DNA from 4 places in the Streptomyces kanamyceticus genome. Region 1 is predicted to be linked to each of the others. Evidence: riboswitches for the same ligand, from Rfam matches in the RefSeq annotation. Region 1 holds a riboswitch; each other region holds the start of a gene.
The links. Region 1 has a riboswitch for cobalamin ahead of cobN (cobaltochelatase subunit CobN). Riboswitches for the same ligand answer to the same signal wherever they lie in the genome.
Positions count from the first base shown of each region.

Region 2: another riboswitch for cobalamin. It lies ahead of CP970_RS01530 (CoA-acylating methylmalonate-semialdehyde dehydrogenase); the one in region 1 lies ahead of cobN (cobaltochelatase subunit CobN).
Region 3: another riboswitch for cobalamin. It lies ahead of CP970_RS33715 (cobalamin biosynthesis protein); the one in region 1 lies ahead of cobN (cobaltochelatase subunit CobN).
Region 4: another riboswitch for cobalamin. It lies ahead of CP970_RS31400 (ABC transporter substrate-binding protein); the one in region 1 lies ahead of cobN (cobaltochelatase subunit CobN).

Region 1 is NZ_CP023699.1:2,642,098-2,649,354, reverse strand. Features, by position in the region: gene cobN (cobaltochelatase subunit CobN) at 1-3,483, opposite strand, end outside; cobalamin riboswitch at 3,519-3,656, opposite strand; gene CP970_RS10440 (cobalamin biosynthesis protein CobG) at 3,774-5,585, shown strand; gene CP970_RS10435 (precorrin-8X methylmutase) at 5,597-6,223, shown strand; gene cobJ (precorrin-3B C(17)-methyltransferase) at 6,325-7,257, shown strand, end outside.
Region 2 is NZ_CP023699.1:377,695-384,951, forward strand. Features, by position in the region: gene CP970_RS01505 (Glu/Leu/Phe/Val family dehydrogenase) at 1-117, opposite strand, end outside; gene CP970_RS01510 (enoyl-CoA hydratase) at 361-1,179, opposite strand; gene mmsB (3-hydroxyisobutyrate dehydrogenase) at 1,176-2,051, opposite strand; gene CP970_RS01520 (enoyl-CoA hydratase/isomerase family protein) at 2,090-3,220, opposite strand; gene CP970_RS01525 (acyl-CoA dehydrogenase family protein) at 3,217-4,377, opposite strand; gene CP970_RS01530 (CoA-acylating methylmalonate-semialdehyde dehydrogenase) at 4,374-5,873, opposite strand; cobalamin riboswitch at 6,172-6,366, opposite strand; cobalamin riboswitch at 6,664-6,878, shown strand; gene metE (5-methyltetrahydropteroyltriglutamate--homocysteine S-methyltransferase) at 7,040-7,257, shown strand, end outside.
Region 3 is NZ_CP023699.1:7,761,673-7,768,929, forward strand. Features, by position in the region: gene cobO (cob(I)yrinic acid a,c-diamide adenosyltransferase) at 1-505, opposite strand, end outside; gene CP970_RS33705 (putative cobaltochelatase) at 505-2,586, opposite strand; gene CP970_RS33710 (cobyric acid synthase) at 2,583-4,148, opposite strand; gene CP970_RS33715 (cobalamin biosynthesis protein) at 4,145-5,083, opposite strand; cobalamin riboswitch at 5,193-5,336, opposite strand; gene CP970_RS33720 (hypothetical protein) at 5,462-5,686, opposite strand; gene CP970_RS33725 (inorganic phosphate transporter) at 5,699-6,991, opposite strand; gene CP970_RS33730 (lysozyme) at 7,194-7,257, opposite strand, start outside.
Region 4 is NZ_CP023699.1:7,262,206-7,269,462, reverse strand. Features, by position in the region: gene CP970_RS31420 (B12-binding domain-containing radical SAM protein) at 1-133, shown strand, start outside; gene CP970_RS31415 (metallophosphoesterase) at 149-913, opposite strand; gene CP970_RS31410 (ABC transporter ATP-binding protein) at 977-1,762, opposite strand; gene CP970_RS31405 (FecCD family ABC transporter permease) at 1,792-2,814, opposite strand; gene CP970_RS31400 (ABC transporter substrate-binding protein) at 2,814-3,854, opposite strand; cobalamin riboswitch at 3,921-4,107, opposite strand; gene CP970_RS31395 (VOC family protein) at 4,136-4,585, opposite strand; gene CP970_RS31390 (AraC family transcriptional regulator) at 4,591-5,451, opposite strand; gene CP970_RS31385 (HAD family hydrolase) at 5,664-6,815, shown strand; gene CP970_RS31380 (dienelactone hydrolase family protein) at 6,844-7,257, opposite strand, start outside.

The sequences.
Region 1 (7,257 bases):
GTGCAGGGCCCAGGGGTTGTTCTCCTGGAGGAACTGACGGTTCGTCGGGTCCAGGACGTACGTCTCGGTGAGCTTGTCGTACATCCAGTCGGCGACCACGCCGGTCGTCGCGTCGTACCCGAACAAGTAGTCCACGGTGGCGGCGAGTTCGAAGGCGCCCTTGTAGCCGTGGCGGCGCATCGCCTCGATCCACTTGGGGTTCACCACGCGGGCGCGGAAGACGCGGGACGTCTCCTCGACCAGGGTGCGGGTGCGGACCGTCTCGGGGCGCGTCGAGTCGCCGATGTACGCCTCGGGCGCGGTGCCCTTGAGCGCGCGGACCGTGGCGACCATGCCGCCGTGGTACTGGAAGTAGTCGTCGGAGTCCGCGATGTCGTGCTCGCGGGTGTCCGTGTTCTTCGCCGCGACCGCGATGCGCTTGTAGGCCGTCTCCATCTCGTCGCGCGCCGGACGGCCTTCGAGGCCGCGGCCGTACGCGTAGCCGCCCCACACCGTGTACACCTCGGCGAGGTCGGCGTCGGTGCGCCAGTCGCGCGAGTCGATGAGCTGGAGCAGACCCGCGCCGTACGTGCCCGGGCGCGAGCCGAAGATGCGGGTGGTGGCGCGGCGTTCGTCGCCGTGCTCGGCCAGGTCGGCCTGGGTGTGGGCGCGCACGTGGTTCTGCTCGGCGGGCTCGTCGAGGGAGGCGGCGAGCCGCACCGCGTCGTCGAGCAGCCCGATCGTGTGCGGGAACGCGTCGCGGAAGAAGCCCGAGATGCGCAGCGTCACGTCGATGCGGGGACGGCCCAACTCCTCGTACGGGATGGCCTCAAGGCCCGTGACGCGGCGCGACGCGTCGTCCCAGACGGGGCGGACGCCGAGCAGCGCGAGCGCCTCGGCGACATCGTCGCCCGCGGTGCGCATGGCGCTGGTGCCCCACAGGGAGAGGCCCACGGAGGTGGGGTACTCGCCGTTGTCGGACTTGTACCGCTCAAGCAGCGAGTCGGCCAGGGCCTGGCCCGTCTCCCAGGCGAGGCGGGACGGGACGGCCTTGGGGTCGACCGAGTAGAAGTTGCGCCCGGTCGGCAGGACGTTGACGAGACCGCGCAGCGGGGAGCCGCTGGGCCCCGCGGGGACGAAGCCGCCGTTCAGGGCGTGCACCGCGTGGTCGAGCTCGGCGGTGGTCGCGGCCAGGCGGGGGACCACCTCGCGGGCCGCGAACTCCAGGATGGCGGCGACCTGTTCACCCTGGTCGGTGGGGACGGCGGACAGGTCCCAGTCCGCGTCGTCCATCGCCTGGACCAGGGCGCGGGCCTTGTCCTCGGCCTCGTCGGCGCTCACGCGCGTGGCCGCCGACTCGTCGAGGCCGAGCGCCTCGCGCAGGCCGGGCAGGGCCGTCGTGCCGCCCCAGATCTGGCGGGCGCGCAGGATCGCCAGGACGAGGTTGACGCGGTCGGCGCCCGCCGGGGCGGCGCCGAGGACGTGCAGTCCGTCGCGGATCTGCATGTCCTTGATCTCGCAGAGCCAGCCGTCGACGTGCAGCAGGAAGTCGTCGAAGCCGTCGTCCCCCGGGCGCTCCTCCAGACCGAGGTCGTGGTCCAGCTTCGCGGCCTGGATCAGCGTCCAGATCTGTGCCCGGATCGCGGGCAGCTTCGCCGGGTCCATGGAGCTGATCTGGGCGTATTCGTCGAGGAGTTGCTCCAGGCGCGCGATGTCGCCGTAGGAGTCGGCGCGGGCCATCGGCGGCACCAGGTGGTCGATGAGGGTGGCGTGCACGCGGCGCTTGGCCTGGGTGCCCTCGCCCGGGTCGTTGACCAGGAAGGGGTAGATGAGGGGCAGGTCGCCGAGCGCGGCGTCGGGGCCGCAGGCGGCGGAGAGGCCCGCGTTCTTGCCCGGCAGCCACTCCAGGTTGCCGTGCTTGCCCAGGTGGATCATCGCGTCGGCGCCGAAACCGCCGTCCGCGGCGGAGGCCGCGATCCAGCGGTACGCCGCCAAGTAGTGGTGCGAGGGCGGCAGATCGGGGTCGTGGTAGATCGCGATCGGGTTCTCGCCGAAGCCGCGCGGCGGCTGGATGAGGATCAGCAGGTTGCCGCGGCGCAGGGCGGCGAGCACGATGTCGCCCTCGGGGTCGCCGCCCTGGCCGACGCGGGACTTGTCGAGGAACATCTCGCCGGGCGGCGGGCCCCAGTGCCGCTCGACGGACTCCCGCAGCTCCGTGGGGAGCGTCGCGTACCAGCGCTTGTAGTCGGCGGCCGGGATGCGCACCGGGTTGGCGGCGAGCTGCTCGTCGGTGAGCCACTCCTGGTCGTGGCCTCCGGCGTCGATCAGCGCGCGGATCAGCTCGTCGCCGTCGCCGGAGACGAGACCGGGGATCTCGTCCGAAGGACCGAACTCATAGCCCTCGCCGATGAGCCTGCGAAGGAGCGCGACGGCGGACGCGGGGGTGTCGAGGCCCACCGCGTTGCCGATGCGGGAGTGCTTGGTCGGGTACGCGGAGAGCACCAGGGCCAGGCGCTTGTCGGCGGCCGGAATGTGCTTGAGGCGGGCGTGTCGTACGGCGATTCCGGCTACCCGCGCCGCGCGCTCGGCGTCGGCCACGTAGGCCGGGAGCCCGTCCTCGTCGATCTCCTTGAACGAGAACGGCACGGTGATCAGACGGCCGTCGAACTCCGGCACCGCGATCTGGCTCGCGGCGTCCAGCGGGGACACGCCCTCGTCGTTCTCCTCCCAGGCCGCGCGGGACCCGGTCAGGCAGAGCGCCTGGAGGATCGGCACGTCGAGGCCGGTGAGGGCGCCCGCGTCCCACGACTCGTCGTCGCCGCCCGCCGACGCCTCGGCGGGCTTGGTGCCGCCCGCCGCGAGGACGGTGGTCACGATGGTGTCGGCGGCGCGCAGCTCCTCGATGAGCTCCGGTTCGGGGGCGCGCAGCGAGGCAACGTACAGCGGCAGCGGGCGGGCGCCCGCGTCCTCGATCGCGCCGCACAGGGCGTCCACGAACGCGGTGTTGCCGCTCATGTGGTGGGCGCGGTAGTAGAGCACCGCGACGGTCGGGCCCTCGATGCCGGTACGGGCGGTGCGCTCGAGCGGGCCCCAGGAGGGGGCGGGCGCGGGCGGCTCGAAGCCGTGCCCGGTGAGCAGCACGGTGTCGGAGAGGAAGCGGGCCAGCTGCTCCAGGTTGGCGGGGCCGCCGTGCGCCAGGTAGGCGTGGGCCTCGGCGGCGATGCCGACCGGCACGGTGGAGGAGGCCATCAGCTGGGCGTCGGGGGCCTGTTCACCGGTGAGCACGACGACCGGCAGGCCGCTCGCGGTCAGCTGGTCGAGGCCGTCCTGCCAGGCGCGGACACCGCCGAGGAGGCGTACGACGACGAGCTCGGCGCCGTCGAGCAGCGCGGGGAGCTCGGCCAGGTCGAGGCGGGAGGGGTTGGCGAACCTGTAGTCGACGGGACCCCCCGCAGCACGGGCGCTGAGCAGGTCGGTGTCGGAGGTCGACAGCAGCAGAAGCATGCGGGCGCAGGCCTTCCTCGGGGTGTCCGCGCCCCGGGTGGTCGTGTTGGACGGCAGGAGTTCCTGGCTCACCCCACACGGGTGGGGCTCACAGTGGCGGGACCGCGCCGGATTCGCACCGGGCTTCCTCCTTCGGGTCCTGGTGGACCCACGCCGTCGCTGGCGTCGGCGGACCTGGCGGCCCGCCGCCTGCATAGTAAGTCCTGCCCAGGTCGCGGTGGGCGGCCACCTGCCGGGACGGCCGGTATCGGGAGGCACCCCGCCGGATCCGCGTGGGTATGCTCGCCGCCATGCCGCCCACCCGAGCAACCTACACACAACAGGGCGAATCCCTCATACGTGACCGGGGCGACGCCTGCCCCGGAGCCCTCCGCCTGCACCGCGCCGACGACGGCTCGCTGGCCCGACTCCGGCTGCCCGGCGGCCTCTTGACGTCCCGTCAGGTAGAGGTCCTGGCCACCGCGGCCGAGCGCCTCGCGGACGGTCACCTCAGCATCACCTCGCGTGGCAACGTCGAGCTGCGCGGCCTCGGCGAGGCCTGCGGCGGCGAACTCTCCGCGCTCCTCGCGGACGCGGGCCTGCTCCCCTCCGAGCGGCATGAACGCGTCCGCAACGTGGTGGCGTCCCCCCTGGCCGGAATCGACGGACTCGGCCATGCCGACGTGCAGTTGTGGGCCCGTGAGCTGGACGGACTCCTCTGCGCGCGGGAGTGGACGACGGAGCTCTCGGGCCGCTTCCTGTTCGCCCTGGACGACGGGCGGGGGGACGTGGCGGGGCTCGGGGCGGATGTGACCTTGATCGCAGAATCGGGCGGCACGGCGGTGCTCCTGCTCGGCGCCGCCGCCTTCCGGGTGCCCGGTGCCGACGCGCCCCGTGCGGCACTGGCCGCGGCGGGAGCGTTCCTCGCCGCGGCGCGCGAGGCGGGCAACGGGGCCTGGCGGGTGCGGGAGCTGCCCGGGGGGCAGGGAGTGGGGGTGGCGGAGGCACTGACGGGGGCGGGGATTCCCGGCACCCTCACGGGCCCGCCGAGGCTCGCTGCGCCTTCGACGCTTGCCGCGCCGCTGCCTTCGACGCTTGCTGCGCCTTCGACGCTCGCCGCGCCGCTGCCGCCGACGCTCGCCGCGCCGCTGCCGCCGACGCTCGCCGCGCCGCCGCCGGCGCTCGGCGGCTCTCCGGCCCTCGCCCACCCTCCGACGCTCGGCGGCCGGGCCGCTGCCTCGACTCCCGACGTTCCGGCTGCCGCCGCCCCGGCCGCTGCTCCGGTTTTCGGTACTCCGGCCGTCGCTCCGGCTTTCGGTGCCACGGCTGACTCTTCGGCTGCCGTTCCGGCCTCGGACGCACCGGGCGCACCGGGCGCACCGGGCGCACCGGATGCACCGGATGCACCGGATGCGCCGGACGCTCCTGCGGCCTCCGGTACTCCGACTGCCGCTCGGGCTCCCGGTAGTCCGGGCGGCCCTGCGGCTTCCGGTCTTCCGGGTGACGCTCAGGCTTCTGGTGGTCCGGCCGTTGTTCCGGCCCCGGGTGCCCCGAGCATCGCTTCGCCCTCCGGCACTTCGATCGCCGCCCCGGCCCCCGGCGTCCTGCGCGGCGCCGTGCTGGTGCAGGCGCCCCTCGGGCGGGTCAGCGCGGACCAGCTGCGGGCCCTGGTGCCCGCGCCCGATGACGAGGTGCGCGTCACGCCCTGGCGCGGTTTCGTCGTTCCCGGGTTCACCGACGAGGCCGCGCGGGAGCGGCTGCGGGTGCTGGCCGACGCCGGGTTCGTCACCGAGCCCGGTTCGCCCTGGCTGGGCGTCGGCGCCTGCACCGGGCGGCCCGGCTGCGCCAAGTCGCTCGCCGACGTCCGTGCCGACGCCGTACCGGGCCACGGCGGACTCCCCGTCCACTGGTCAGGATGCGAGCGGCGCTGCGGACATCCGCACGGCGACTGGGTGGACGTCCTCGCCACGGGGGACGGCCGCTACGAGGTGACCGTGCGCACCGGCGGCTCGGCCGTGCCCGTCACGGGACCCACCCTGACCGAGGCGGTCACCACGGCACGCGCGAGCACGCGTACGACGGTCCCCATGACCACGACGACTCCTACGACCACGACGAGATGAGCGAGAGCACAGTGTTCGACTACGAGAAGGACGGCGCGGCGATCTACCGCGAGTCCTTTGCCACCATCCGCGCGGAGGCGGACCTAGCGGGGCTGCCCGCCGACGTCAGCCAGGTCGCGGTGCGGATGATCCACGCCTGCGGGATGGTCGACCTCGTGCGCGATCTCGCCTACAGCCCCCAGGTGGTGGCCGACGCCCGCAAGGCGCTGCGCGAGGGGGCGCCGATCCTCTGCGACGCGAACATGGTCGCGAGCGGCGTCACGCGCAAGCGGCTGCCCGCGGACAACGAGGTGATCTGCACGCTCGCCGACCCGTCCGTGCCGGACCTCGCGGCTCAGCTCGGCACCACCCGCAGCGCCGCCGCCCTCGAACTCTGGCGCGACCGCCTGGAAGGCTCCGTCGTCGCCATCGGCAACGCGCCCACCGCGCTCTTCCGCCTCCTGGAGATGATCGAGGAGGGCGCCCCGCGCCCGGCCGCCGTGCTCGGCATACCGGTCGGCTTCGTCGGCGCCGCCGAGTCCAAGGACGCGCTGGCCGCACACGCGTCGGGGATCGAGCACCTGGTCGTACGAGGACGTCGCGGCGGCAGCGCCATGGCCGCGGCGGCGATCAACGCGATTGCGAGCGAGACGGAGTGAACACCGAACAGGCCCAGCAAGCCCAGCAAGCCCAGCAGGCCCAGCAGGTCCAGCAGGGAAGGCTTTACGGGGTCGGGCTCGGTCCCGGCGACCCGTCGCTGATGACCCTCCGCGCCGTCGAGGTCATCGCCTCCGCCGACGTGATCGCGTACCACTCGGCGCGGCACGGCCGCTCCATCGCCCGCTCGATCGCGGCCGCGCACCTGCGCGCCGACCACATCGAGGAGCCGCTGGTCTACCCCGTCACCACGGAGGGCACGGACCACCCCGGCGGCTACCGGGGCGCACTCGACGACTTCTACGAGGAAGCCGCCGCCCGGCTCGCCGCGCACCTCGACGCGGGCCGCACGGTCGCCGTGCTCGCCGAGGGCGACCCGCTCTTCTACGGCTCCTACCAGCACATGCACAAGCGCCTCGCCGACCGTTACCCGACCGAGGTGATCCCCGGCGTGACCTCGGTCAGCGCGGCGGCGGCCCGGCTCGGCGAGCCGCTGGTGGAGGCCGAGGAGGTCCTCACGATCCTGCCGGGCACGCTCCCGCGGGAGGAGCTGGCCGCGCGCCTGGCGGCGACGGACTCGGCGGTCGTGATGAAGCTCGGCCGCACCTTCGGCAAGGTGCGCGGCGCCCTGGAGCGCGCGGGCCGTCTCGACGAGGCCCGCTACGTCGAGCGCGCCACGATGGAGGGGGAGCGCACCGGCCAACTGGCCGACGTGGACCCGGAGTCGGTGCCGTACTTCTCGGTGGCGGTGCTGCCGAGCCGGGTGGCGCCGCTGACCGGCGGACCCGCGCCCGAGCCCGCGGCCTCGGCGGACCCGGCGCGCGGCGAGGTCGTCGTCGTCGGCACGGGACCCGCGGGCCCCCTGTGGCTGACCCCCGAGACGCGCGGCGCGCTCGCCGCCGCGGACGATCTGGTCGGCTACACCACCTACCTGGACCGCGTGCCGCACCGCCCCGGACAGCTCCGGCACGGCTCCGACAACCGCGTCGAGTCCGAACGGGCCGAGTTCGCCCTGCAGTTGGCGCAGCGGGGCCGT
Region 2 (7,257 bases), 2.3 Mb from region 1:
GGTGCCTTCGGCGAAGACTCCTCCCACGAGATCGATCGCGTTCAGTTCACCGGGTTCCGCCGCGTCGTCGGGGCGCGCCGACTCCCGTGTGGACAGGAGATGGTCGGATCGGGTCATGGCGGGTCCTTTCCTCGAAGCTGTGGAGGCGTGATTTCGCCCGGACGCAGCGGAATTTCACCTCTGGCGTCACGCTTCGAAAGTTCCCAGGAACTACGCCCCAACCGCCTTGTTCCCCCTGGGACTGTTGAAGCTGTTGAAGGGGAGCGGGGAATCCGGTGCGTACGACGATTCCCCGGACGCATTCCGCATCCCACGCGCGAGCGCCCCGGCATGGGCCGGGGCGCTCACCGTCGTACGACCTCAGGAGTGTGTGAACCCCGGCGGCCGCTTATCGACGAACGCGGCCATGCCCTCCTTCTGGTCCTCGGTCGCGAACACCGCGTGGAAGAGGCGGCGTTCGAAGCGGACGCCCTCCGCGAGGGTCGTCTCAAAGGCCCGGGACACCGCCTCCTTCGCCATCATGGCGACGGGCAGCGACATGCCCGCGACGGTCTCGGCGACGGCGAGCGCCTCGGCGAGGAGTTCGTCGGCGGGCACCACGCGGGAGACGAGACCGGCCCACTCCGCCTCCACCGCGTCGATGGTGCGGCCGGTCAGGCACATCTCCATGGCCTTGGCCTTGCCCACCGCGCGGGTCAGCCGCTGGGAGCCGCCGATGCCGGGGATGACGCCCAGTTTGATCTCGGGCTGTCCGAACACGGCGGTGTCCGCGGCCAGCAGGATGTCGCACAGCATCGCCAACTCGCAGCCGCCGCCCAGCGCGTACCCGGAGACGGCCGCGACCGTCGGCGTCCGCAGGTCGCCGAGCCGGTCCCAGGCCGCGAACCAGTCGCTGAGGTACATGTCCATGTAGCTCCGCGGCCGCATCTCCTTGATGTCGGCCCCGGCCGCGAACGCCCTCGGGGAGCCGGTGATGACGATACAGCCGACGTCCGGGTCCCGGTCGAGCTCCGCCGTCGCGGCGACGACCTCGTTCATCACCTGCAGATTCAGCGCGTTGAGGGCCTCGGGACGGTTCAGGGTGAGCAGTGCGGTGCGGCCCTTGCGCTCGACATGGATCGTCTCGTACGACCCCACGCCCGTTCCCGTGCCCGTCTCCGTACTCGCGTCCGTGCTCATGCGCCGTCTCCGTCCTGTGTCATCCGCTGTCGCAGTGTCGTGACGATCCCCGAGAAGTCCTGGTCCGTGCCGCTCTTCTCCGCGTACGCCGCGTACAACTCGGCGGCTTTCAGGCCGAGTTCCGTGGGGACGCCCCCGGCCCTCGCGGCGCTCGCCGCGAGGCCGAGGTCCTTGGCCATCAGGGGGGCCGCGAAGCCGGGGCGGTAGTCGCGGTTCGCGGGGCTCGCGGGAACGGGGCCCGGCACCGGGCAGTTGACGGTCAGCGCCCAGCACTGGCCCGACGCGGTGGAGGCGACGTCGAACAGGGCCTGGTGGGAGAGGCCCAGGCTCTCGCCGAGGACGAACGCCTCGCTCACCGCGATCATCGAGATGCCGAGGATCATGTTGTTGCAGATCTTCGCGGCCTGCCCCGCGCCGGGTCCGCCGCAGTGCACGGCCTTCTTGCCCATGACCGCGAGGAGCGGGTCCGCCTCCGCGAACTCGGCGCCGCCGCCACCCGCCATGAAGGTGAGCGTCCCGGCCTCCGCGCCGACCACTCCCCCGGAGACCGGGGCGTCCAGGGCCCGCATCCCCGCGGCGGTGGCGGCCTCGTGGGCGGCTCGGGCGTCGGCCACGTCGATGGTCGAGCAGTCGATGAACAGGGTGCCGGGGCGGGCCGCGGCCAGCAGTCCCTCGTCCCGGTAGAGGCCGAGGACGTGCCGTCCCGCGGGCAGCATGGTGATCACCACGTCGGCCGTGGCGGCGGCGTTCGCCGACGATCCGGCGGCTTCCACCCCGTTCTCCACCGCCTGGGCGAGCAACTCGGGCATCAGGTCGTGGCCGAGGACCCGGTGGCCCTCCTTGACGAGGTTGGCGGCCATCGGTCCTCCCATGTGACCGAGGCCGATGAAGCCGATCGTGCGCGTGCCGTTCACCACGCCACCTCCTGTGGGGTCGTCGCCAGGTGAAGCTCGCCACCGGCGGGCGGCGTGCCGAAGTGGCGCGCCACGTCCGCGCCGGTGACCTCGGCCAGGGTGGCCGGTTTCCAGCGGGGGCTGCGGTCCTTGTCGATCACCTGCGCCCGGATCCCCTCGACCAGGTCGTACGAGGAGAGCGCGGCGCAGGAGACCCGGTACTCCTGTTCGAGGACGCGCTCCAGCGGGCCGAGCCCCGGTGCCCCGCGCAGCGCGGTGAGCGTGACCTTCAGGGCGGTGGGCGACTTGGTGGCGAGCGTTTCGGCCGCCGCTTCGGCGGCGCGCGCGCCGTGGCCGCGGAGCCGGGCGACGATCTCCTCCACCGTGTCGGCGGCGTAGCAGGCGTCGATCCAGCGGCGCTGGCCCGCGAGTTCGCCGGGCGGCGGCTGCCGCACGTATTCCTTGAGCGCGTCCCAGACCGGTCGCGCGGCGAGTTCGCCGAGGAACCGGGGCAGGTCGTCGTGCGGTACGAAATGGTCGGCGAGCCCGCACAACAGGGCGTCGGCGGAGCCGACTTGGGCGCCGGTCAACGCCAGATGGGTGCCCAGCTCACCGGGGGCGAGCGCGAGCAGGTAGGTGCCGCCCACGTCGGGTACGAAGCCGATGCCGGTCTCGGGCATGGCGATCCTGGAGCGTTCGGTGACGACGCGTACGTCGCCGTGCGCGGAGACGCCGACGCCGCCGCCCATCACGATGCCGTCCATCACCGCGACGTACGGCTTGGGATAGCGGGCGATCCGGGCGTTGAGCCGGTACTCGTCCCGCCAGAAGTCGGCGGAGGCCGAAGCGCTGGCGGCCGTGGGCTCCTCGCTCCCGGCCCGCGCGTCCTCGTAGATGGCACGGATGTCACCGCCCGCGCACAGCCCCCGCTCCCCCGCGCCCGTGATGACCACGGTCCGCACCGCCGGATCGTGTTCCCAGGCGGTCAGCGCCTCGTCGATGCGCCGCACCATGGCGTGGGTGAGGGCGTTGAGCGCCCGCGGCCGGTTGAGGGTGAGGAACGCGGCGTGGCCCTCGGTCCTGAGCAGCACCTGCTCTGCGGAGTCGGCCGTCTTCTCGGATTCGGTCAGCTCTTCAGAGCCGGTCATCGGAGCGCCTCCGTCAGTCCGCGGGCCACGATGACGCGCATGATCTCGTTGGTTCCTTCCAGGATCTGGTGGACGCGGAGGTCGCGGACGATCTTCTCGATGCCGTACTCGTTCAAGTAGCCGTACCCTCCGTGGAGTTGAAGCGCCCGGTCGGCGACGGCGTAGCCGGTGTCGGTGGCGAACCGCTTGGCCATCGCGCACAGCTGCGGCGCGCCGGGGTCGGCCCGGTCCAGGGCCTGGGCGGCCTGGTGGACCAGGGCGCGGGCGGCGGCGAGTTCGGTCGCCATGTCGGCGAGGCGGAACTGCAGGGCCTGCGCGTCGAGCAGCCGCGCGCCGAACGCCTCCCGGTCGGCGAGGTGGGCCAGGCTGCGGTCCAGGGCGCTGCGGGCGCCGCCGAGGGAGCAGGCGGCGATGCCGAGTCGGCCGCCGTTCAGGCCGTTCATGGCGATCCGGAAGCCGTCGCCCGGGCGGCCGAGCAGCCGGTCGGCGGGGATCCGGACGGCGTCGAGGATCACCTGGCGGGTGGGCTGGGCGTTCCAGCCCATCTTCTTCTCGTTCGGCCCGAACGACAGGCCGGGGTCGTCCCGATCGACGAGGAACGCGGAGATCCCCTGGGCGCCCGCCCCGTCGGTGCGCGCCATGACGACGTACACCTGCGCGGCGCCCGCACCGGAGATGAACTGCTTGACGCCGGTGAGGACGTAGTGGTCGCCGTCGCGGACCGCGCCGGTGCGCAGCGCCCCGGCGTCCGATCCGGCCCCGGGTTCGGTCAGGCAGTAGCTGCCGAGGTCCTCCATGGCGCAGAGCCGGGGCAGCCAGCGGGCCCGCTGGTCCTGGTCGCCGTAGGTGTCGATCATCCAGGCGACCATGTTGTGGATGGAGAGGTAGCCCGCGATGGAGGGGCAGCCGGAGGCGAGGGCCTCGAAGACGAGGACCCCGTCGGCACGGCTGAGACCGCTGCCGCCCGCGTCCTCGCGTACGTAGACCCCGCCGAGTCCGAGCCCCGCGGCCTTGCGCAGCACGTCGAGCGGGAAGTGTTTGTCCTGGTCCCACCGCACGGCGTGCGGGGCCAGGTGGTCCTCGGCGAAGTCGAGGGTGGTCTCGACGAGCGCCTGCTGGTCCTCGGTGAGCGAGGTGGTGGTGGTCATGGCGCTCATCCCATGGTGGGGATGGAGAAGTTCGCGCCTTCCCTGGCTCCGGAGGGCCAGCGCGAGGTGACGGTCTTCGTACGGGTGTAGAAGCGGATCGCGTCCGGGCCGTGCTGGTTGAGGTCGCCGAATCCCGATCGCTTCCAGCCGCCGAAGGTGTGGTACGCCACGGGGACCGGGATGGGGACGTTCACGCCGACCATGCCGGTGTTGACGCGGCGGGTGAAGTCGCGTGCGGTGTCGCCGTCCCTGGTGAAGATCGCGACGCCGTTGCCGTAGGGGTGCTCGCTGGGCAGGCGCAGGGCCTGCTCGTAGTCGGCGGCCCGGACGACGCACAGGACGGGGCCGAAGATCTCCTCGCGGTAGATCCGCATCCGGGGGCTGACCCGGTCGAAGAGGGTGGCTCCCGCGAAGAAGCCGTTCTCGTGTCCCGGCAGGGTGAAGTTCCGCCCGTCGACGACGAGTTCGGCGCCCTCGTTGACGCCGATGTCGACGTACCTGCGGACCCGGTCGAGGGCGTCCTGACTGACCAGCGGGCCGAAGTCGGCCTCCGCGTCGTCGGAGCGGCCGATCCGCAGCGCGCCGATGCGCTCCTTGAGCGCGGCGACGAGCCGGTCGGCCGTCTCCTCGCCGACGGGTACGGCCACCGAGATGGCCATGCAGCGCTCGCCCGCCGAGCCGTATCCGGCGCCGATGAGGGCGTCGACGACCTGGTCGAGGTCGGCGTCCGGCATCACGATCAGGTGGTTCTTGGCGCCGCCGAAGCACTGGGCGCGCTTGCCGTGGGCGGCGGCGGTGGCGTAGATGTGCGCGGCGATCGGCGTGGAGCCGACGAAGCCGAGCGCGCCGACGCGCGAGTCCGCCAGAAGGGTGTCGACCGCTTCCTTGCCGCCGTTGACGACGTTCAGGACGCCGGGCGGCAGCCCCGCCTCCAGGAAGAGTTCGGCCAGGCGCAGGGGTACGGAGGGGTCGCGCTCCGAGGGCTTCAGGATGAACGCGTTGCCGCAGGCGAGGGCAGGCGCGGCCTTCCACAGCGGGATCATGGCGGGGAAGTTGAACGGGGTGATCCCGGCGACCACGCCGATCGGGGAGCGCAGCGAGTGCACGTCGATGCCGGTGCCCGCGTTGTCGGTGAACTCGCCCTTGAGCAGGTGCGGGATCCCGGCGGCGAACTCGACGACCTCCAGGCCGCGTTGGATGTCGCCGTGCGCGTCGGCGACGGTCTTGCCGTGCTCGGCCGAGAGCAGCTGCGCCAGGGATTCGCGTTCCTGGTCGACGAGTTGGAGGAAGCGCAGCAGGACGCGGGCCCTGCGCTGCGGGTTCCACTCGCCCCACGCCCGCTGGGCGGCGGTGGCGTCGGCGATCGCCGCTTCGGTGTCGGCCCGCCCCGCGAGCGGCACGCGGGCCTGCACGGAGCCGGTGTTGGGGTCGTACACGTCGCCGAAGAGGCCGGACGTGCCGACGGTGTGCTTGCCGCCGATGAAATGGGTGAGTTCACGGACCACGATGAGCCTGCTCTCGTCAGGTGGGGATCCGGGGATGGCGCGGCACACCGACGGGCGGCGCCCGGTGGGGCGCGCTCGGATCGGGGCCGCGGGACGCGAGGGCCGAAGAGCCGTCGGTGAGCCGCGAGTTGACGTACGCCGCCGGGGAGCCGGGAGTCGGGCCCACCTCGTGGGCCTACCTCGTGGGCCTACGTCGCCGGTGCGCTAGAAGTCGGCGCATACCGTCGGTCGCTCCGCCGGATCACCTGGGTCGTGGGTACGGACCGGTGCCATGCGTGTCTGCTCCATCCTCGTGGACAACACGGAACACCCCGCGGCCGGTATCCTGACTCCCGGATCAGCGCGCGCTCCCCCGCCTTCCCGACGGACACGACGTCCCTCGGTGGCGCGTTGTGTTGCGAGAACGCACTCCCCGGTCACAGTGGCGGGACCGCGCCGGATTCACACCGGCTTCCCTGACACCGCGGGCCTTGCCGAGGACCATATAGTTGGACGTCCTAGTAAGTCCACCCCGACAGGCTCGCGCAGCCGGGGGACGGGCGATCTCTTTCCGGCCGACGGGCAGCCGTTTCCGGCCGAACACGTCGGCGAGGCGGTCGACACCCGGCCGGGCCCCGACACCGTCCGGATCGGTGTCGGGGCCCGGCCGGGTTGCCGCCTTGGGCCCGAAACGATCGTCCCGCTTCCCCAACAGCCAAGTCAATCCTCGGGTTTCCTCACCAAGACCCAAGCTGCAGCTTGGGGCGATCCGACATGTGATCAGTGCTGCCCAAGACGGCCCGCACCCTCTAAGGTGGCCCGTGCAGCTGGTTCGCCCTGTCCGCCAGGCAGGCGCGTCGCAAGAGGGAACCCGGTGGGAATCCGGGACTGCCCCGCAGCGGTGAGTGGGAACGACCGCCGTCATACGCACTGGATCCGGCGGATCCGGGAAGCGACGGCCAGTAGGAATCCGCCTCGGCGGATGTGCCCACGAGTCCGAAGACCTGCCCGTTGCCCGCACGTGACCGATCACGTGCGGAATCCCGGTGACCTCGTGGGCGGGTCGGCGCGCATACCGTTCGGAGAACCGTGTCATCGACGCGTGTGAGGCCGGACGGTCCGTCATCCCTTCGCGTCCGCGTCCCGTCCCCGGGATGTTCAGGAGTCATCTCGCGAAGGAGATTTCCGTGACAACGAAGTCCGCAGCCGCGGCAGCACGGGCCACCGTGTACGGCTACCCCCGTCAGGGCGCGAACCGTGAACTGAAGAAGGCCGTCGAGGGCTACTGGAAGGGCCGCGTCACCGCGGACGCCCTCCGGGAGACCGCGGCGGAGCTGCGTCGCACCACCTGGCGGCAGTTGGCGGAGGCCGGTGTCCACGAGGTGCCGACCGGCGACTTCTCGTA
Region 3 (7,257 bases), 5.1 Mb from region 1:
CGTTGCGCCCTGTGATGACCACGTGCTGGGTGCCGGGGCGGTTCCGGAGGACCTCCACGACCTCGGCCGGGTCGATCCAGCCCCAGTGCATCGGGTAGGCGAACTCGTCGAGGACGTAGAGCTTGTACGTCTCGGCGGCGAGGTCGCGCTTGACCTGCTCCCAGCCCTCACGCGCCTTGTCCTCGTTGGTCAACTCGCCCTCGGCGGGGGCGCGTTGGATCCACGACCAGCCCTCGCCCATCTTGTGCCAGTCGACCGTGCCGCCCTCGCCGGAGGCCCCGAGGACCTTCAGCGCGTTCTCCTCGCCGACCTTCCACTTCGCCGACTTCACGAACTGGAAGACGCCGATCGGCCACCCCTGATTCCAGGCGCGCAGCGCGAGCCCGAACGCGGCGGTCGACTTGCCCTTGCCGATGCCCGTGTGGACGAAGACGAGCGGGCGGTTGCGGCGCTGGCGCGTCGTGAGTCCGTCGTCCGGTACGACGCTCGGCTGTCCCTGCGGCATTAAGCGGCCCTCCTCGAAGGCGAGTTCATTCCCTGTACGTCCTTGACGAGTCCGGCGATCGAATCCGCCCGCAGCTCGTCGAGGGTGACGGCGGTGCCGCCGAGCTCGCCCGCCAACTGGGCCGCGAGGCCCAGGCGTACGAAGCCCGACTCGCAGTCGACGACCACCGAGGCGACCCCGTCGGCCGCGAACAGCCGCGCCGCGCGCCCGGCTTGGGCCACCGGCTCGACCCCTCCGGTCGCCCGCCCGTCCGTCACCACGACCACCAGCGGCCGCCGCGCGGCGTCCCTCAGCCGCTCGACACGCAGCACGTCGTGCGCCTTCAACAGCCCGGCGGCCAGTGGAGTGCGGCCGCCCGTGGGCAGCGATTCGAGGCGGGCCGCAGCCGCGTCCACCGACGACGTCGGCGGCAGCGCCACCTCGGCCTCGGCGCCCCGGAACGTCACGAGCCCCACCTTGTCGCGCCGCTGGTAGGCGTCCAGGAGGAGCGAGAGCACGGCGCCCTTGACGGCGCTCATCCGCTGCCGCGCCGCCATCGACCCGGAGGCGTCCACGACGAACAGCACGAGATTGCCCTCGCGCCCCTCCCGCGTCGCCTGCCGCAGGTCGTCACGGCGTACGACGAGTCCGGTGCCGGAGCGTCCGCGCGCCCTCTGGTGCGGGGCCGCCGCCTGCACGGTCGCCGCCAAGTGCAGCTTGGTCAGGGCGCCTTGAGGGCGTCGAGAACCCGTCGTACGGCCGTGTTCGGTGCGCGCGCGTGAGCGTCGACCCGCCGCGCCCTCGCCGATGCCGGGCACGCTCAGCATCTTCGTGCGGAACGGCTCGGCGGCGCGCACCGCCTGCTGCTCGCCCGCGCCGCCGGGCGCCGGGGCGGGCGTCTCGTCCTGCCCCTGGTCCTCGCCCGAGTTCCCGCTCTCGTTCCCGTTCTCGCCCTGGTTCTGGGAGGGCAGTTCGGGGGAGTCGGGTCCGTCCCCCGCCGGGGGCTTTCCGCCGCCTCCGTCGGGCCCGTCCGGGTCGGGGTCGTCGTCGCCGTCGGGGGAGCCGCCGCCATCGGGCTCGGGCGCCTCGTCCTCGCGCGCCTCCTCCAGCGTCTCGTCCAGCTTGTCCTCGTCGAGGCCCGGCGCGTCGAAGGGGTTGCGGCGCCTGCGGTGCGGCAGCGCCAGGAGCGCGGCCTGGCGCACGTCCTCGCTCAGCACGTCGGTGCGGCCCGCCCACGCGGCAAGCGCCGTCGCGGTGCGCGCCATCACGATGTCCGCGCGCATCCCGTCCACCTCGAACGCCGCGCAGGTCGCCGCGATCTGCCGCAACGCTCCGTCACCCAGGGTCACTTGGGGGAGCAGCGCACGCGCGGCCACGACCCGCTCGCGCAGTGCGCTCTCGTCGTCGTACCAGCGCCCCGCGAAGCCCTCGGGGTCGTCGTCGTACGCGAGCCTGCGCCGGACCACCTCGACGCGCTGGTCCGTCTCCCGGGAGGCGGCCACCTCGACGGTGAGGCCGAACCGGTCGAGCAACTGCGGCCGCAGCTCGCCCTCTTCGGGGTTCATGGTGCCGACGAGCAGGAAGCGGGCGGCGTGCCGGACTGACACGCCTTCGCGCTCCACGTACGAGGCGCCCATCGCGGCGGCGTCCAGGAGCAGGTCGACCAGGTGGTCGTGGAGGAGATTGACCTCGTCGACGTAGAGGATGCCGCGGTGCGCGTCGGCGAGCAGTCCGGGTTCGAACGCCTTGACGCCCTCGGCGAGCGCCCGCTCGATGTCGAGGGCGCCGACGAGCCGGTCCTCGGAGGCGCCGACGGGCAGTTCGACCATCCGCGCGGGCCGCGCGGTGGCGCCGCCCGCGTCGTGCGGTCCGTCGGGGCAGTTCGGGTCGGCGGCCGCGGGATCGCACGAGAAGCGGCACCCGGCGACGACCGGCACCTCGGGAAGGAGCGCCGAGAGCGCGCGCACGGCGGTGGACTTGGCGGTGCCCTTCTCACCCCGTACGAGCACGCCGCCGACGGCGGGCGATACGGCGTTCAGCAAGAGCGCGAGCCGCAGGTCGTCCTGCCCGACGAGGGCGGTGAACGGATACGGGGTACTCACAGAGCCTCCTTGGTACGTTCTGGTGTTGCTGACGGCGCTGGTGTTGGTGCGGGTGCCGCGGGCGCCCCCGGTGGAATGAACGGCAGACCCGTCGGCACCCCCTTCTCGATCAGGCCCAACAGCGCGTCCGTGTCCGCGTGTTCTTCGATCAGATCGCCGAGCAGGTCGAGCTGTTCCTCGCGCAGTACGCCGAAGCTCGTGTCGGGCGCGGGCACGAAGCGCCGTCCGGCCGCGCGCGCCACCTCGGTCAGGAACCGGCGCCGGAACGCGTCGCTCTCCAGCGACCCGTGCCAGTGCGTGCCCCACACCTCGCCGACCCGGCAGCCGTCCAAGAAGGCTTCCCCGCCGAGGACTTGGGCCACGCCATGGTGGATCTCGTATCCCTCGACGCGCTCCCCGAGTGCTTCACCCACCGGCCGAGCGAGGGTCTTCTCCCGGGCGAACCGCACGCGTACGGGCAGCAGCCCGAGCCCGTCCACGGATCCCGCCCGCGACTCGACCTCGTCCTCGATGTACTCGCCGAGCACCTGGAAGCCACCGCAGATCCCGAGCACGGGGCGCCCCTCGGCGGCCCGGCGCGCCAGGGCCGCGGCGAGCCCCCGCTCGCGCAGCCACTCCAGGGCGCGCACGGTGCCGCGCGTGCCGGGCACGACCACGAGGTCGGCGTCGACGAGTTCCTCGGCCCGGTCCACGAACCGCACCACGACACCCGGTTCGGCGGCGAGCGCGTCCACGTCCGTGAAGTTGGACATCAGTGGCACGGCGCAGACAGCGACCCGCAGCACGTCGTCGCCGACCGGCGGCGCGACCACGGACTCCCGGACGGCGCCGCGCAGGGACACCCGCAGGCCGTCCTCCTCGTCGATGCCGAGCCCGTGCTGGAACGGCAGCACGCCGTACGTACGCCGCCCGGTCAGGCCGCGCAGCATGTCGAGCCCGGGTTCGAGCAGCGAGACGTCCCCGCGGAACTTGTTCACCAGGTACCCCGCGACCAGCTCCTGGTCCTCGGCGCTCAGCAGCGCCGTGGTCCCGAAGAAGGACGCGAAGACCCCGCCCCTGTCGATGTCGCCGACCACCAGGACGGGGAAGCGGGCGGCCCGCGCGATCCCCATGTTCACGATGTCCGTGCGCCGCAGGTTGATCTCGGCGGGGCTGCCCGCGCCCTCACAGATCACGGCGTCGTACGTGCTCCGGAGCTCATCGAGGCATCCCACGACGGTCTCCAAGAGCGCCGCCTGGCGCCCCCCGTGGTAGCCGCGCGCGCTCATCTCGCCCACCGGCTTGCCCATGAGGACGACCTGGCTGGAGCGGTCGCTGCCCGGCTTGAGCAGCACCGGGTTCATCAGCGCGCTCGGCTCCACCCGCGCGGCCTGCGCCTGCATGGCCTGCGCACGCCCGATCTCGGCGCCTTCGTGCGTGACGAAGGAGTTGAGGGACATGTTCTGCGCCTTGAAGGGCGCGACGGACACGCCCTTGCGCGTCAGCCACCGGCAGATCCCGGCGGTGACGACGCTCTTGCCCGCGTCCGACGTGGTCCCCGCGACCAGCAGCCCGCCGCTCATGCGTCTCTCCGTTTCCGCCGGGCGGCCGCCACCGCGACCCCCAGCGCCAGCCAGCTCACCCGTCGAGAGAGCCGCACGGCCCGCTCGATGTCCGGGACCCGTACGGCACGCCCGGTCGCGTTCAGAACAGGACGGTGCTCGACCCGCCCCGCGTACGAGAGCGTCCCACCGAGCCGTACGCCGAGGGCCCCGGCGAAGGACGCCTCGACGGGCCCCGCGTTGGGACTGGGATGCTTCGCGGCGTCCGCGCGCCAGGCCCGCAGCGCGCCGCGCGGCGAGTCGCCCGCGAGCGTCGCGAGGACGGCGGTCAGCCGGGCCCCGGGCCATCCCATGACGTCGTCGGCCCGGGCGGAAGCCCACCCGTACCGCCGGTACTTGGGCGACTTGTGCCCGACCATCGCGTCGAGCGTGTTCACGGCGCGGAAGGCGACGAGCCCCGGCACCCCGCCGAGCGCCCCCCACACCAGGGCCCCCACCACGGCGTCCGAGGTGTTCTCCGCGACGGACTCCACCACGGCCCGCGCGATCCCGTCGGCGTCGAGCGCCTGCGGATCCCGCCCGCACAGGTGCGGCAGCCGCTCCCGCGCGACCTCGATGTCCCCGGCCTCCAGAGCCCCGCCGACGGCCCGCGCCTCACGCCCGAGCGAGGTCCCGCCGACCACGGCCCAGGTCGCGGCGGCCGTCAGCGCGACGGATCCGGCAGGTGAACGGCGTACGAGGGAAGAGGCGAGCGCGGCGGCACCCGCGGCGCCACCGGCGCACACCATGGCGTGCAACGCGCCCCACCCGCGGTGGTCGCGCCACAGCACCCGCTCGACGGCACCCGCCGCACGCCCGAACGCGGCGACCGGATGGCCCCGGCGCGGATCGCCGAGCAGCAGGTCGCCGATGAGACCGGCGGCGGCGCCGTACGCGAAGTCGCGATCGGCACTCACGGGGGTCAGCCGGTCGCCGTGCCGAGGAGCTGACTCGTACTCGGAAGGGGAACCGGCAAGGGGCGGCCGCGCATGGCGATATGTCCTCACTCAGGGTGTCCGCGCCCTGGTTCGACGTGATGCGGCGGCGCGAGTTCCTGGCTTCCGGGGAGGTCGCTCCCCGATGACAGTGGCGGGACCGCGCCGGATTCGCACCGGCTTCCTCACCTGCCGCCGTAGTTGGCCCCGGCAGTCCACCACGCCCCGCGAACGCCCGTCAACTCGCCGTTGACCTGCGGCGGGAGACTGTGCGGAGCCCCACACACGACGGTGGGGTGCGGGACGCATACGCACGTCCCGCACCCCACCGGTGAAGCTGTCGTCAGGCTCGGACGAGGCTCAGGCGACGATCAGATAGATCCCGTACGCCACCGCCGCCGCGCACAGCGCGAAGCAGGCGTACGCGCCGGTGCGGGCCACCGCCGCGGAGCCGCCGCCGGACGCGGCCGCCGCCTCCTGCTTGGAGAGGCCGACGATGCCGAGCGTGAACAGGCCCACCAGGGCCACCGTCACCGCGAGGCTGACTCCGAAGACGGAGCCGAGAGCTGCCCAGTCGATGCTCATGCTGATCCGTCCTTACACCGTCGCGGGCCTGGCGGGGTCCGCCATGGCGCCGGTCGTGGTCGTGGTCGGGGCCGAGATGGTGGCCTTGACCGGGTCTTCGGAAGAGGAGTCCGTGGTGGCCGTCGTGCCCACCGGGGGCGGTGAGACGGCGGCGATCGCGGTGGTCACGACGCCCGCGGGCTCGGCGTCCTTGGCGGCGCCGATCTCGTCGTCGGTGACGTTGGTGTGGTCGACGGCGTCGCGTCGCGAGAGGACCCAGATCACGGCCGAGCCGCCGATCAGGATCGCGGCGGTGGCCGCGATGCCCCAGGGGCCCTGCTTGGTGAGGAACTCGGCGCCCGCGCCGACCAGACCGGCGGCCGGCAGGGTCAGGCCCCACGCGACGAACATCCGGGTCGCGGTCGACCAGCGGACCACGCCGCCCTTGCGGCCGAGGCCCGCGCCCATCACGGCGCCGGAGCAGGACTGGGTGGTGGAGAGCGAGAAGCCCAGGTGCGAGGAGGCGAGGATGACCGTCGCGGCGCTGGTCTGGGCGGCGAAGCCCTGCTGCGGCTGGAGGTCGGTGAGGCCCTTGCCCATGGTGCGGATGATGCGCCAGCCGCCCAGGTAGGTGCCGAGGGCGATGGCCACACCGGCCGAGACGATGACCCACATCGGGGGGTTCGCACCGGGGTTGAGGACACCGCCGGTGACCAGGGCGAGCGTGATGATGCCCATGGTCTTCTGCGCGTCGTTGGTGCCGTGCGCCAGTGAGACGAGGCCCGCGGAGGCGATCTGGCCCACGCGGTAGCCCTTGGCGGTGGCCTTGGTGTCGGTGTTGCGGCCGATCCGGTACGTCAGGCGCGTGGCCAGCATCGCGGCGATGCCCGCCACGAGGGGCGCGGCGAGGGCCGGGATCAGGATCTTGGTGACGACGGTGCCGCCGTTGATCGACGACCAGCCCATCGACATGACCGCGGCGCCGATGAGGCCGCCGAAGAGGGCGTGGGAGGAACTGGAGGGCAGGCCGACCAGCCAGGTCAGCAGGTTCCAGAGGATCGCGCCGACGAGCGCGGCGAAGATGACCTCTGTCTTGAGGCCGTCCTCGTTGACGATGCCGCCGGAGATCGTCTTGGCGACTTCGACGGAGAGGAAGGCGCCGACGAGGTTGAGCACGGCGGACATGGCCACCGCCGTCTTGGGCTTGAGAGCGCCGGTCGAGATGGTCGTCGCCATCGCGTTGGCAGTGTCGTGGAAACCGTTCGTGAAATCGAACACGAGAGCGGTGACGATCACGATCCCGAGGAGAAGCGTGATGTGTTCCATTTACCCAGGCTTCTGTTGGACGTCAGTGGCATGTGGAACGTAGGCAACCTGGGTGAACGGAAAGTGAACTGGGACGGGCGGTGCGGTGACTCGAAGCGGAGCGCCGCCACCCCGTCTCCGCCAGGTGTCTGACGAAGATCGTACGGAGCGATGGCGCGAGGCCCGGAATCTGGGCGGAGTGTCGGCTTCCGGGACCCCTCGGCTACCCCCGGGCGAACCGCTTCAGCTGCGCCGCCGAGCCGTTGAAGAGATTCTGATCACCCGGC
Region 4 (7,257 bases), 4.6 Mb from region 1:
TGCGGAGGCGTGCGTCTTCACCCTGCACCCGACCGATGCCGAACCGGTCGTGCCCATCCTGCGCACCTTCCTCGACCGCCTGGACGCGACGCGGCACGAGCCGGATCACCTGCTCGTACCGAGTAACGCCTGACGGGCCAACGATGCCCTAAGGGAGCGGCACCGGCCGGAAGTGCGTTGTCAGGCGCGCCTCCTCGTCCAGGACGTGGAAGGCGAGGGACGGCGGCAGGTCCCGGTGGACGTGGTGGGCCGCGTCGTCCTGGCGTTCCCAGGGGAGGCGGAGCGTGGAGACCACTCCCGGGGCCACCAGGAGGGGGCGGTTCGCGAAGGTCGTCGCGGCGGGGGTGTGGGCGTGGCCCGCGAGGAACGCCGTCACGTTGGGGTGGCGGGCGGTCAGTTCGGCGAGGCGGTGCTCGTCGCGCTGGCGGATGACGTCCACGTACGGCGTGTGCAGCGGGACCGGCGGGTGGTGGAAGGCGATCAGGACGGGGCGCGTGGGCGGGGTGTCGGCGAGGAGTGCGGACAGCCAGGTCAGGGTCTCGTCGTCGAGGCGGCCGTGGGGCTCGCCGGGGACCGACGTGTCGCACAGGGCCAGGGTGAAGGCGTCCGTGACGCACGACTGGTTGACCGGTCCTGTCCCGGGAGCTTCGCCGAGCAGGTGCTCACGGAACGCGGTGCGCTCGTCGTGGTTGCCGGGGCAGGTCAGCAACGGGTGCCGGGAGGCGAGCAGTTCGCGGGCCGCCGCGTATTCGGCGGGGGCGCCGTGGTCGGCGACGTCACCGGTGACGATGACCGCGTCCAGGTCGTACGGCAGGTCGTTCAGGTAGGTCATGACGACTCGGGTGCGGTCCACGCTGTGGCCGCCGTCGTCGGTGTCGATGTGGATGTCGCTCACATGGGCAATCACAGGCATACCCCGAACCTAGGCGGGCGCTGCGGGGCGGGTGAAGGGCCAACCGCCGGCGGTTGGCCTGGATCACTTGCGCAGGAAACGCACCGACAGGGCCTCCGCGTCCTGCGTCACCACCGCCCGTACCCCGTACACCTCCGCGATCAGCTGCTCCGTGATCACCTCTGCGGGAGTGCCCGCCGCGTACGCCCTGCCCTCCTTCAGGACGAGCAGCCGGTCGCAGAACATCGCCGCCAGGTTGAGGTCGTGCAGCGCGACGACGCTGGTGACGGGGAGGTCGGCGACCAGCGAGAGCAGGTCGAGCTGGTGCTGGATGTCGAGGTGGTTGGTGGGCTCGTCCAGGAGGAGTTCACGGGGGTTCTGGGCGAGCGCGCGGGCTATCTGGACGCGCTGGCGTTCGCCGCCGGACAGGGTGTGCCAGGACTGGGCGGCGCGGGCGGTCAGGCCGGTGCGGTCCAGGGCGTCCCGGACGGCGCGCTCGTCCTCGGGCGAGGGCGCCGACCAGGCGCGGCGGTGCGGGATGCGTCCCAGGCGTACGACGTCTCCCACCGTCAACTCGACCTGGGTGTCTGAGTGTTGCTCGACGACGGCGATCCTGCGCGCCACGGCCCGGCGGCCCGTGTCGGCCAGCGTGCGGCCGTCCAAGGTGACCACTCCTGACGCCGGGGCGAGGACGCCCGCGAGGATGCGCAGGAGCGTGGACTTGCCGGAGCCGTTCGGGCCGAGGAGGCCGACGGTGGCGCCCGCGGGCGGGGCGAGGCTGACGCCGTCGACGACCAGGCGGCCGCCCGCCTCCCGGGAGACGCGTTCGGCGCGCAGACCCGCGTCGCCGGAGACACCTTCGGCGCGCACACCCGCATCGCCCTCGTACGCGTACGCCGTCACGTCGCCCTCCTCGTCCGGTACAGCACGACCACGAACGCCGGTACGCCGATCAGCGACGTCACCACGCCCACCGGGACCTCCTGCGGGTCGAGCACCGTGCGGGCCAGGGTGTCCACCCAGACGAGGAAGACGGCGCCGGCGAGCGCCGTGACCGGCAGGAGGCGAGCGTGGCTGGAGCCCACGAGAGCGCGGGCCGCGTGCGGCAGGACGAGGCCGACGAAGCCGATGGCACCCGCGGAGCTCACCAGCGCCGCGGTCAGCAGCGCGGTCGTGCAGAGCAGGACCAGGCGGGTGCGGGCCACACGGACGCCGAGCGCGGCCGCCGCCTCCTGGCCGAAGGCGAAGGCGTCCAGGGTGCGGGCGTGCGAGAGGCAGATCAGCAGCGCGGCCGCGAGCACCGCCGCGCACAGCCATACGTCCGTCCAGCCGACCCCGCTGAGCGAGCCGAGCAGCCAGAACAGCACGCCGCGCGTCGTCTCCGCGTCCGCGGCGGTGAGCACGAAGAAGGAGGTCAGCGCGGAGAAGAGTTGCATCGCCGCGACGCCGGACAGGACCACGCGGTCCGTCGAGCCGCCCAGCGTATGGCTCAGGAGGAGCACCAGGGCGAACGAGCAGAGCGCCCCCACGAAGGCGCCCGCCGAGACCGACACCACTCCCCCGCCGACGCCGAGCACGACGACCGCGACCGCTCCGGTGGACGCGCCGGACGACACCCCGAGCACGAAGGGGTCGGCGAGCGGGTTGCGGAGCAGGGACTGCATGACCGCGCCGCAGACCGCGAGGCCCGCGCCGCAGACCGCGGCGAGCAGGGTGCGCGGCATCCGCAGGTTCCAGACGATGCCGTCCCTGATCGGGGTGAGCCGTGCCTCGCCCCAGCCCAGGTGCGCGGCGAGCGCCGACCACACGTCGGGCACGGAGATGTCCGCGGGCCCGATGGTGACGGCCACCGCCACGGAGAGGACCAGCGCGGCGAGCCCCACGGGCCACAGCAGCCACTGTCGCGCCAGGGCGGCCGAGATCACTTGGCGAGCCCGAACTTCCGCAGCCCCGCCGCCACTTGCTCGATGCCGTCGACCGTACGGATCGTGGGGTTCATGGCCTGGCCGCTGAGGAGTACGTAGCGCTTCTTCTTCACGGCGGTCAGGTTCTTGGTCGCCGGGTTGGTCTCCAGGAACTTGATCTTCGCCGCGGCGCTCTCCGCGGACTGCGACTTGCGGGTGAGGTCGCCGATGACGAGGACGTCGGGGTCGCGGTCGGCGACGGTCTCCCAGTTGATCTGGGGCCATTCCTCGCGGGTGTCGTCGAAGACGTTCTTCGCGCCGAGCTCGCGCGTGATGATGCCGGGGGCGCCGCAGCAGCCCGCCATGTAGGGGGCGTCGGAGTTGGCGAACCAGTAGAGGAGCGTCGCGTCGGAGGCGTCGATGTCCCCGGTGGCCTTGGCGACGCGGCCCTTGAGGTCGGTGACCAGCTTCTCGCCGCGCTTCTCGACGTCGAACACCTTCGCGAGGTCGCGGACCTCGCCGTAGACCGTGTCCATGGTGAGCGTCTTGACGCGCTTGCCGTCGCCGCCGCCGTCGTTGTCCTTGCCCGCGCAGTCGGTGGGCGAGACGTAGACGGGGACGCCGAGCTCGGTGAACTTGGCGCGGTCGGCGACACCGCCCTTGCCGACCGTGTACAGGAAGGAGGCGCTGACGAAGTCCGGCTCCTTGGCGAGGACCCGCTCCAGGGACGGATAGCGGTCGGCGAGCCGCTCCACCTTGGCGTTGTCCTTCGCCAGGTTCTTCAGGACCGGGTCGGTCCAGGTGCCGGTGCCCACCATGCGGTCGGCGAGGCCGAGGGAGAGCAGGATCTCCGAGGAGCCCTGGTCGAGGGAGACCGCACGCCGTGGCGGCGCCTTGACCTCGGTCTTCTCGCCGCAGGACGCGACCGTCACGGGGAAGCCCCGCGCCTTCTCCTCCGCCCCCGCCGACTTCTCCGTGGCGCCGCCGCCGCATGCCGTGAGGGCGAGCGCTCCGGCGCAGAGCAGGGCGAACTGACGTATACGGGCTTTGGAGGACACACGATCCCTTGAGTCTCACGGCTCATACGCGGAGCCTGGCCTGCGTCACGCCCTCCGCCGCCCGGTGTGCGAGCGGAGGCGCCAGCAGGTCTTCGGACTCGGGGATCGACCGGGTGGGGCGCCTTCCCGGGCGTCCGTGGACGCCCAGTGGCCGTGGCCCCGCCCGTTCTCCCTCACCGCTGCGCGTCAGTTCCGGATTCGCACCGGATTCCCTGGCCCACGTGTGGGTTTGACTGGCTTGCGCAAGTTATCACGCCTGCTCAAGGGGTCGTCATGCCCGCTCAGGAGGCCGGTCCCGGCCTCGGCTCGCCCCGGTAGGTGCCGAACGACCAGCGGTTTCCCTCCGGGTCCAGGATGCCGAACTCCCGGCTTCCGTACGGCTTGTCCTCGATCTCCACGGTGACGCGCACGCCCGCCGCGACGAGGCGGTCGTACAGCTCGTCGACCCGGTCGGTGACGACATAGGCACCGGCGGTGCCGGGCGTTCCGCAGGTGCCCTCGGGCGCCGAAGGGTCGTAAGAACCGAGCATGACGCCGCCGCCCTCGGGCCAGTCGAGCTGGGCGTGGGCGACGCGGTCGCCGTCCTCGTAGACGGCGGTGCGCAGGAAGCCGACGGTGCCGACGAGGAAGTCGATCAGAGCGGGGGCGTCGTTCGCCTGGAGGCCCGGCCAGATCGCCGGGGCGGGGGTGCTGAGCTGCTGATTCGCTGTGGTGTCAGGTGTGGTGTTCATGGCTCTCAGTCTTCGCCCGTGCCGTGCGCCCCGGCTTGGATATTCCGGCACTCTTCGGCCAGCCAGCGGGTCGGACTCGCCCCCGTGTACTGCTGGAAGTCGCGGACCAGGTGCGAATGGTCGTAGTACCCGGTGTCGGCCGCGACCCGGGCGAGGTCGGGGCCCGCGCCCGCCGCGACGGAGCGGACCACCGCGGTCCTCGCGTGCTGGAAGCGCATCAGGCGCGCGGCCTGCTTGGGGCTCAGTCCGGTCTCGGCGCGGAACACCGCGGTCAGCCTGCGCTCGCTGAGCGCGACGTGCCGGGACAGGCCGCCGACCGTGCCCGTGCCCCGGTGTCTGGCGAGCCAGGCCCAGGCCTCCGCGACCTCGGGACGCACCGGACCCGCCTCGTCGGCGGCCGCCGCGCGCCGCCGCAGGTAGTCGGCGAGGAGGGCGAAGCGGTCCTCCCAGCGCGCCAGGCCGCACAGCCGCTCGCGGATCTCGTCGGCACGGCCGCCGAACACGTCGGCGCCCCTGGTCACGAGCTCTCCGGCCAGGGCGCCTGCGGGCAGACCGAGGAGCGCGCGGGCCGCCATGGGGTGCACGGCGAGCTGGATGCCCGCCTCGTGCTCGGGCGAGACGAGGTAGGCGGGGCTCTGGTGCAGGCCGCCGACCATGATCTCGGTGCGCACCGCGTCCGCGCCGGTCGCCTGGTCCGGGGTGGCGCCGCCCGCGATGGGCCCGTCCAGGGAGAAGACCACCGTCAGATACGGCGAGGGCAGGCCCCGGTGCAGGGCGGGACGCTGCCCGGCGGTGCGGTAGCCGACCGCCGAGACGACCATGCCGTCGAGCCGGGGGACGGCCCTGACGAACTCTTGGGAGCCCATGCGTCCCAGTATGCGCGGGACCACTGACACGGACCCCGCGACGACCCCCGCGGCGCTCTCGGCGTCCGGTTCGACTACCCGTGTTCCCCCTCTCCATGCCCGGCGTTCACGGTGACTTCGATCATGGGAAATGAGCGCGGCGCCCCATAGCATTGCGCGCCGCTCCGGACGGGGCCGCACACCGCTCTCAGGAACGGCAGGACACCGCAGACATGGCAGTACGAGCAAAGAACAAGCCCGCCCTCATCGGCGCTCTGGGGGCGCTCGCCGCCGCCGTCCTCGCGGGCAGCGCGCTCTGGCCGACCTCCGAGGCGAACGCCGCGGGCTCCGAGGCGAAGACCGCGCGGGCGGCGAACAGCGCGGCCGGTGAGCTCTCGCACTGGCCGAAGCCCGTCGCCAAGAAGCTCGGCAAGGTCATCGCGAAGAACGACCACCAGGGCGCGTACGCCGTCTTCGACGCGGACAACACGACGTACCGCAACGACCTGGAGGAGTCGCTGCTCCCCTTCCTGGAGATGAAGGGCGTCCTGACCCGCGAGACGATGGACCCGTCCCTGAAGACCATCCCCTTCAAGGACACGGCCACGCACAAGGAGAGCCTCTACAGCTACTACAACCGGCTGTGCGAGGTCGACGACCAGGTCTGCTACCCCTGGGCCGCGCAGATCTTCTCCGGCTTCACGCTGAAGGAGCTCAAGGGGTACGTCGACGAGCTCCTGGCGTACGAGAAGCCGATCCCCGCCGAGTACTACGAGGCCGGCAAGCTGACGAAGACCGAGGTGAAGCCGCCGGAGTTCTCGCGGGGCATGCAACAGCTCTACAAGACGCTGCAGGCGCACGGCATCGAGGTGTACGTGGTCAGCGCGGCCAGCGAGGACCTGGTGCGGATGGTGCTCGCCGACCCGAAGTACGGCTACGGCGTGAAGCCGCAGAACGTCATCGGCGTCGCCCTGCAGCTCAAGGACCGCGAGACCGGTGAAGTGACCAGCTCCCGCAAGGAGATCGCCGAGGGCCGCTTCGGCGAGAAGGACCGCGCGAAGCTCGCGAAGCGCGAGCTGACGCCGAACCTGTGGGCGCCGCTGACCTGGTACGAGGGCAAGCCCGCGGCGATCAACACCTACATCGACGAGTGGAAGAAGCCGATCCTCGCCGCCGGTGACACCCCGGTCAGCGACGGCCCGATGCTGTTCCACTCCGCGGACGTGGAGCACGGCGGCGTACGGGTCTGGGTCAACCGCAAGGACTCGTACATGAAGCAGCTCGACGGCATGAAGAAGGAGAACGCCGACCGTCAGCGCGAGCTCGGCCGGAAGGTGACCGCCGACAAGCGGTGGCTGACGGTCACGCCGGACCAGATCGGCTGACGGCCCGCCCGCGCCGCCACGCCGTAGGTCAGTCCGCCAACGGCACGCACTCGGCGAGCAGTTCGACGACGTCGCGCCAGGCCCGCCGCGCGTGCAGCGGGTGGTGGCCGACGCCGGGGAGCACGGTCTGCTCGTGGTCGACAGGCGGGTGGTGGAAGGCGTGCTGGGCGCCGCCGTAGACCACCATGCGCCAGTCGACGCCCGCGGCCTGCATCTCGGCGGCGAACGCCGCCCGATGGTCCTGGGACATGATCGGGTCCTCAGAGCCGACCCCGGCCCACACGGGGCAGCGGATCCGCGCGGTCTCGCCGGGGCGGCCCGTGGCCAGGCCGTTGACCGTCCCGATGGCCCGCAGGTCGACGCCGTCGCGCCCGAGTTCCAGCGCGATGATGCCGCCGGTGCCGTAGCCGACGGCGGCGATCCGGTCGGGGTCGGTGCGCGG